DNA from 2 places in the Lysinibacillus sp. K60 genome. Region 2 is predicted to be linked to the other one. Evidence: riboswitches for the same ligand, from Rfam matches in the RefSeq annotation. Region 2 holds a riboswitch; the other holds the start of a gene.
What was found. Region 2 has a riboswitch for S-adenosylmethionine ahead of HCH28_RS15095 (cyclase family protein). Riboswitches for the same ligand answer to the same signal wherever they lie in the genome.
Positions count from the first base shown of each region.

Region 1: it holds a riboswitch for S-adenosylmethionine, as region 2 does, so the genes downstream of both, HCH28_RS00655 (MetQ/NlpA family ABC transporter substrate-binding protein) here and HCH28_RS15095 (cyclase family protein) in region 2, are expected to answer to the same signal.

Region 1 is NZ_JAASJR010000001.1:143,946-147,404, reverse strand. Features, by position in the region: gene HCH28_RS00665 (pyridoxal phosphate-dependent aminotransferase) at 1-891, shown strand, start outside; gene HCH28_RS00660 (PPC domain-containing DNA-binding protein) at 934-1,440, opposite strand; SAM riboswitch class I at 1,563-1,668, shown strand; gene HCH28_RS00655 (MetQ/NlpA family ABC transporter substrate-binding protein) at 1,757-2,587, shown strand; gene HCH28_RS00650 (methionine ABC transporter ATP-binding protein) at 2,695-3,459, shown strand, end outside.
Region 2 is NZ_JAASJR010000006.1:210,312-213,770, reverse strand. Features, by position in the region: gene HCH28_RS15105 (Cof-type HAD-IIB family hydrolase) at 1-604, shown strand, start outside; gene HCH28_RS15100 (DedA family protein) at 666-1,262, shown strand; gene HCH28_RS15095 (cyclase family protein) at 1,293-2,030, opposite strand; SAM riboswitch class I at 2,123-2,228, opposite strand; gene HCH28_RS15090 (YuzC family spore coat inner layer protein) at 2,310-2,714, opposite strand; gene HCH28_RS15085 (helix-turn-helix domain-containing protein) at 2,829-3,459, opposite strand, start outside.

The DNA.
Region 1 (3,459 bases), on a different contig from region 2:
GAGGTAGCGATTCTCGGTGGAACAAAAATTGGTCTAGTTGAGCTACCTTTAGCAGTGTTAAACCCTGGTGACACGATGCTCTTACCAGACCCTGGCTATCCAGATTACCTATCAGGTGTCGTACTAGGAGATGTCAATTTTGAAGTGATGCCACTTTTTGCCGAAAACGATTTCTTACCTGATTATGATGCATTACCTGATGAAGTGAAAGAAAAGGCAAAGCTTCTTTACTTAAATTACCCGAACAACCCTACAGGAGGTACAGCATCACTTGCGTTTTTTGAAGAGACTGTTCGCTTTGCGAAGGAACACAATATTATCGTATCACATGATTTTGCTTATGGGGCAATAGGATTTGACGGTAATAAACCAGTTAGCTTCCTTCAAGCAAAGGGTGCAAAAGAAGTAGGAGTTGAAATGTATACATTATCGAAAACCTATAATATGGCTGGCTGGCGTATAGGCTTCGCTGTAGGGAATGCCGAGATTATTGCTGCTATTAATCTTATTCAGGATCATCTGTTTTGTAGTCAATTCCCTGCCATTCAACAAGCCGCAGCAGTAGCACTGACAGCTTCCCAACAATGTTCGGATGAACTACGAGCTACTTATGAGCGTCGCCGCAATGTACTCATTGAAGAAGCTCGACGAATTGGCTGGCATGTTACGGCTCCAAAAGGCTCCTTCTTCGCATGGCTTCCTGTACCACTAGGCTATACAAGTGAACAGTTTGCTGATCTTTTGCTCGAAAAAGCTGATATCGCTGTAGCAGCAGGTAATGGCTTCGGTCAATATGGTGAAGGCTATGTACGCGTAGGGTTGCTAGTTAGTGAGGAGCGCTTACGTGAAGCAATCCATAGAATCGAGCAATTACAATTGTTTAATAGATAATGATGAGGGCGTATCCTGTAGCTATCCCTAGCTACAGGATCATTAATATTTTTCAATTTTCCTTGGTTGCCCTAAATCATTTTCTAATGGATAAAATTGAGCATGACCTGTTTCATCATCCCATTTTCGAATATGTTGAATACCTTGTACCTCTGCCAACACGATGTCAGCAGTAATAACAGGGTTTCCCCCTTTTATTAAATGCCCACCCGATACAACACCCCATTGATCGCTCATAGAGCCATGGAAATGTGTCTCATATCCCCCATCTCGTTTACACACCACACCTGAACCTTGAATAAATTCTAATGGTCCCTCTTTTTCCATCACATCACTAAAACGAACTTGAATTTGAGCTGTTGCATCTGGCACTAAATAAACAAAGCTACTTTTTTGAAAGCTGCCAATACAGCTTACAATTGTGGCTGACTCTATATTATTCTCTTCGCAAAGCGCTTCAATCCCTTCAATGATATCTGTTCCCGTTAGAAAACGAGCACTAATAACCTTACCAAATGAACCTATACCATAATTAACTCTTACAGACATTGTTATCCCTCTTTTGCGTCGAAATATTATAATTATATAAAAAATTTAAAAATTATTTATTGACTTACTATACCCTATAAATTATATTAGTTCTATCGGAATTACAAAAAAATATTATAAATCTCTTATCAAGAGTAGCTGAGGGACTGGCCCTATGAAGCTCGGCAACCTCCTTTTTTAAAGGAAGGTGCTAAATCCTGCAAACGAACTTCGTTTGATAGATAAGAGAGGACATCTTTTCATGAGCCTCTCTTAATTTGTAAGAGAGTTTTTTTATTTTCAAAAAACCGATAAAAACAATCTTGGAGGTATTTTCATGAAAAAGAAAAATAAATTTTTAGTAGGTTTAGCAAGTCTAACATTAGTAGCAGCTTTAGCAGGCTGTGGCTCTAAAGAAGATAGTAAAAGCCAAGCTGAAGGAATTGATGAAAAGAAAATCGTTGTAGGCGTCACTTCTGGTCCACACGAACAAATTGCAGAAGTAGCCGCTAAAGTAGCAAAAGAAAACGGGCTAGAAGTAGAGCTAAAATCATTTTCTGACTATGTTTTACCTAATACATCCTTAGCTGAAGGTGATCTTGATGCGAACAGCTATCAACACGAGCCTTTCCTGGATACATTTAATAAAGATCATGATACAGATTTAGTACCAGTGGGCAAAACGATTTTAAATCCAATGGGTATCTACTCTGAAAAATATAAATCCTTTGATGACATTCCTGACGGTGCAACGTTTGGCTTACCAAATGACCCAACGAATGGAGCGCGTGCCCTCTTTGTTTTACAGGAAGCTGGCTATATTCAGTTAAAAGATGGCGCAGACTTAACAGCCTCGATTCGTGATGTAGAAGAAAACAAAAAGAATTTAAAATTCATTGAATTAGAGGCAGCTCAAATTCCTAAACAACTTAGTGAAGTAGACGTAGCAGCTATTAATACAAACTTTGCATTAGAAGCTGGTATTAACCCTAAAGATGACTCTATTTTATTGGAATCTACTGATTCTCCATACGTGAACTATATTGTTGTACGTGCTGAAAATGAAAATGATCCAACAATTAAAAAGTTCGTTGAGGCTTACCAATCTGATGAAGTACGTCAATTCATCGAAGAAGAATTCAAAGGTTCAGTAATCCCTAGTTGGTAATACATTCAGGAAGCTTCTATAAAGCCGAAGAATCTGTCGAAATTCCTCTATAGGAAAACGAGCAGATTCTTGCTTTTTAGAAGGTGGAGAAAGGAGCAAACAGTCGCATGATTCAATTACAAAATATCTCAAAAGAATTCAAGTCGAAAAAAGGCATCATAAAAGCTGTGGATGGCATCAATCTTCACGTAAAAAAGGGACAAATTCATGGTGTAATCGGCTATAGTGGTGCTGGTAAAAGTACACTCATTCGTTGCGTTAATCTACTCGAACGTCCTACAGCAGGAAAAGTAGTGATAGACAATGTAGACATTACGACCCTTTCTCTTCAAGAATTACGTCAAACACGCCAAAAAATCGGGATGATCTTCCAGCACTTTAATCTATTAAAAACAGCAACAGTTTACAATAATATTGCAGTTCCCTTAAAGCTTCTAGGCTATAAAGAGGCAGAAGTAAAAAAACGAGTAGCTAAGTATGCTGAAATTGTCGGTTTAACAGATAAACTAGATAGTTACCCAAATCAACTTTCAGGTGGTCAAAAACAGCGTGTGGCTATTGCACGTGCCTTAGCACAGGAACCAGAGATTTTACTTAGTGACGAAGCAACAAGTGCACTTGATCCTGAGACAACGGAAGCCATTCTTGAATTGTTGTTAAAAATTAATCGTGAATTAGGCATTACGATTCTGCTCATCACACATGAAATGAATGTAATTCAAAAAATTTGTGATGAGGTTTCTGTTCTAGAATCAGGGAAAGTTGTGGAATTTGGCACAGCGATTGAACTTTTTGCGAAACCGAAGCACCCTACAACGCGAAAGTTTTTAAATACAATTTCACAACGTAATTTATCCCCCTCTCTTATTGAG
Region 2 (3,459 bases):
GGGGATTGAAACCTTTATTACAGCAAATGGAGCCTATGTGAAACATAAGGAACTTGTCATACATAAAACTCCGATTGCCAAAGAAATTGTCCACAATGTACAGGCTTTTGCACAGGAACAGCAGCATAGCCTAACATTTTTTACAGAGCAGCTATCCATGAATAGCATACAAAGTCCAGTAGCTTTAAGAGCGATGCAAGAAACTTTATCTTTACGAGCTTTTCCACTTATAAATGAAAAAATTGTAGATGAAGAGGTTTTCCTCATGTGTTTATATGCGGATGAGCTGGCAGAAAAAAGATATACTAGCCAATTTTCGAATATATTTTTACAGCGTTGGCATCCTTATATAGTGAATGTCTTACAGCAGGATGTTTCGAAGTCTATAGCTATTAAAGCGGTGCTTGATCATTTTAATATTGACCCTAAGAATGCGATTGCCTTTGGGGATGGGGATAATGATATTGATATGTTGGAGTATGTAGGAGTAGGAATTGCTATGGGAAATGGTAGTAAAGCTCTAAAAAGAGCTGCCAATTTTGTTACAAAGAAATCTACGGATGGCGGTATCAATTTTGCTTTACGTCAGCTTCAAGTCATTTAGAGCGCTGAGGTTACACTATATATAGCAGGTAGATTTTAATAAATTTTAGGTGGGATGATTTATGGCACATCACGTGCAGTCTCTAATTGAACATTACGGATACTTTGGGATTATCGTGATTCTAATTGGAGGTATTGTTGGGGTGCCACTTCCTGATGAGGTGTTTCTAACTTATGTAGGCTATAGTGTTTACCGAGAAAGTCTTGAACACATTCCTGCTTTGGTCAGTGCAATGATTGGTGCGGTTGGAGGCATTACCTTAAGCTACTATATTGGTTATCGTTTTGGCTTACCGTTATTGCAGAAATATGGCCCTAGAATTCATATTACAGAGCAAAAAATTGACTTTACGAAAAAGATGTTTACAAAAATAGGACCTACCCTATTATTAATTGGCTATTTTATTCCAGGGGTACGCCATTTGACAGCATATATTGCGGCTATTAATAATTATCCTTATAGAAAGTTTGCGCTTTTTGCCTATATAGGGGCATTTATCTGGACGTTCACATTTATATCATTAGGAAAGATGCTTGGAGAGAAATGGCGATTTGTTGGATACTATTTAACTCATTATAGTATCTATCTTATCCTTTTATTTATTGTAGGGATGCTCATTGCTTACTTTTTATTCAAAAAAAGAAATGGACAAACATAAAAGTCGGTATACGCTATACCGACTTTTATGTTATGGCAAAATAGCAAATGAGCGCACAGGGAAGCCAGATGCTTTTTCTGGCTTAGGTACGATATTGAAGATGATAGCACCTTTCGCAGGTAGCTTGTCTAAATTAGTCATTAGCTCAATTTGATAGGTGTCTTGGTCAAGCACAAAATATTCGCCCTCTAGCTTGCCATTTTTACGAAAATCAGCAGCAGAGTCCGTATCGAATGTTTCATGACCAATTGCGCTTACCTTACGTTTTGTTAGTAAAAACTGTAAAGCTTCTAAACCCCAGCCAGGGATATGGTTATGTCCATCTGCATCCTTATTACTGAAAGCCTCTTTATCTGGCCAGCGCTTACTCCAATCTGTACGTAATGCAACAAATGTTCCTGCTTCAATTTCTCCATGCTTGTCCTCAAAATTAAGAATATCTTCTACACTTAATGTAAAATCATGGTTGCTCGCAGCCTCTTGTGATTTATCAATAACAACAAGGGGGAGAACAAGCTCTTTTAGTTCTAATTCTTCTAAGTAGCGAGTATCTCGCACAAAATGAATGGGTGGGTCGATATGTGTGCCATATTGACCAGGGAACGTGAATTGTTGAGCGAAGAAACCATCCTTATGAGAAAATAATGTTTCAAATTTAGCGTCCTCAAACATAAAAAAATGTGGTGAATTAGGGCCGAAAGTATGTGTTAAGTCAACCCACTGTTTCGATTTTAATAATTCCAATGCTTGCAAAAGTTCATTAGATATCGATTTCCCTGCTTTCTGTAAAAAATAGTGGTAAATAAAAAAGGAGTCCCCTAATAGAAGAGGACTCCTGCTTGAAACAACGGTAGTTCTTCTTCTCATCTTCAAGGCTGATCATTTTGCCAATTGGAATTAGCACCATACTGTTAGCTGGTTGCTGAGACTTCATCGGGCCAATCCCTCCGTCTCTCTTGATAAGAAAAGTAATATAAGAATTTTCAGAAATAACAATACAAACACTTTAGCATAGTTTTTTATAGTTTACAAGTTCACTAGGAATTTTCACCAATTCAAATTTAAGGTGACGCCACAACAATCATTATCAATAAGACGTATTATAAAACTGTCTGGTGTATAGTTTGTTTCAAATTTCACCGTAATGCCTGTTGATGTGATTAATTTTTCAACCTCTGTTTTATTTGAAAGTTGAGCAGCATTCATTAAATCATGTGCGAATTGTTGGGAGCTATCTATTTTATCCGTAAGTAATTGGGCTTGCTGCATCATCGCCTTCATCCGTGATGCTGAAGCTTTTAATTTGTGTGTATCGACAGGTGGAAAAGGATTATTGGTCGGCATTGCTAGGTGTTGCGAAAAGGGTCTAATGGCAAAATGATTAGCGATAGGCGATGTTGGATAATGATAGGGATGCACAAAATACGGATAAGGATTGTAATACAAGGTCATTCCTCCTATCCTATAACTGATAACTTATCTTATGTAGCCAAACGGCTTTCGGTGTTATTAGCAGTGCAATGTTTGTCCTAAACATTTAAAAAGGAAGCTAAAGTAAGCTTCCTTTTAGCCAAGTACATTCAAGACATCATCAATTTTTTTACTATGTGATAAAATGCCATAATTCATCCATGTTAAAAAGTCTACTTCATAGATACAGTTGCTTTTAACGGCAGCTAGGTTTTTCCAAGTAGGAGTTTTTAAAATAGCACGTTCCTCATTTTCATAAATGGAATGTTGTTTATCAAAGGTAATAAATAAATGATCAGCATCTAATTGCAACAATTGAGCAAATGTCAGTTGAACTTTACGTTGATTGTGCGGAATACTCCATACTAGTGAATGTGGCATTAAACCTAAGTCACGATATAAAATGGGGCCCGTATAGCCACATTCAGGGCCCGCGTATAGAGTAATGCCAATGGCTGAAATACGGAGAAATGCCACACTTTGCCCATAAACAGATTTGCTAAGAATTCCTTTTGCTTGTTGTACTTTATCTTCATATTGTAGGATTACGTCTTGCATCAAAGAGGTTTTTCCTGTTAGATCTGCAATTTTAAATAAAGTAGATTGCCAATTCTCTCCGGGGTGTGAGAGGTGGCAGACGGGGGCTACCTCATCTAAATGATGAAAGGATTCCCAACGCTCTATACCAGAATCTAGCATAATTAAAGTTGGCTTATAGTAAAGGAGT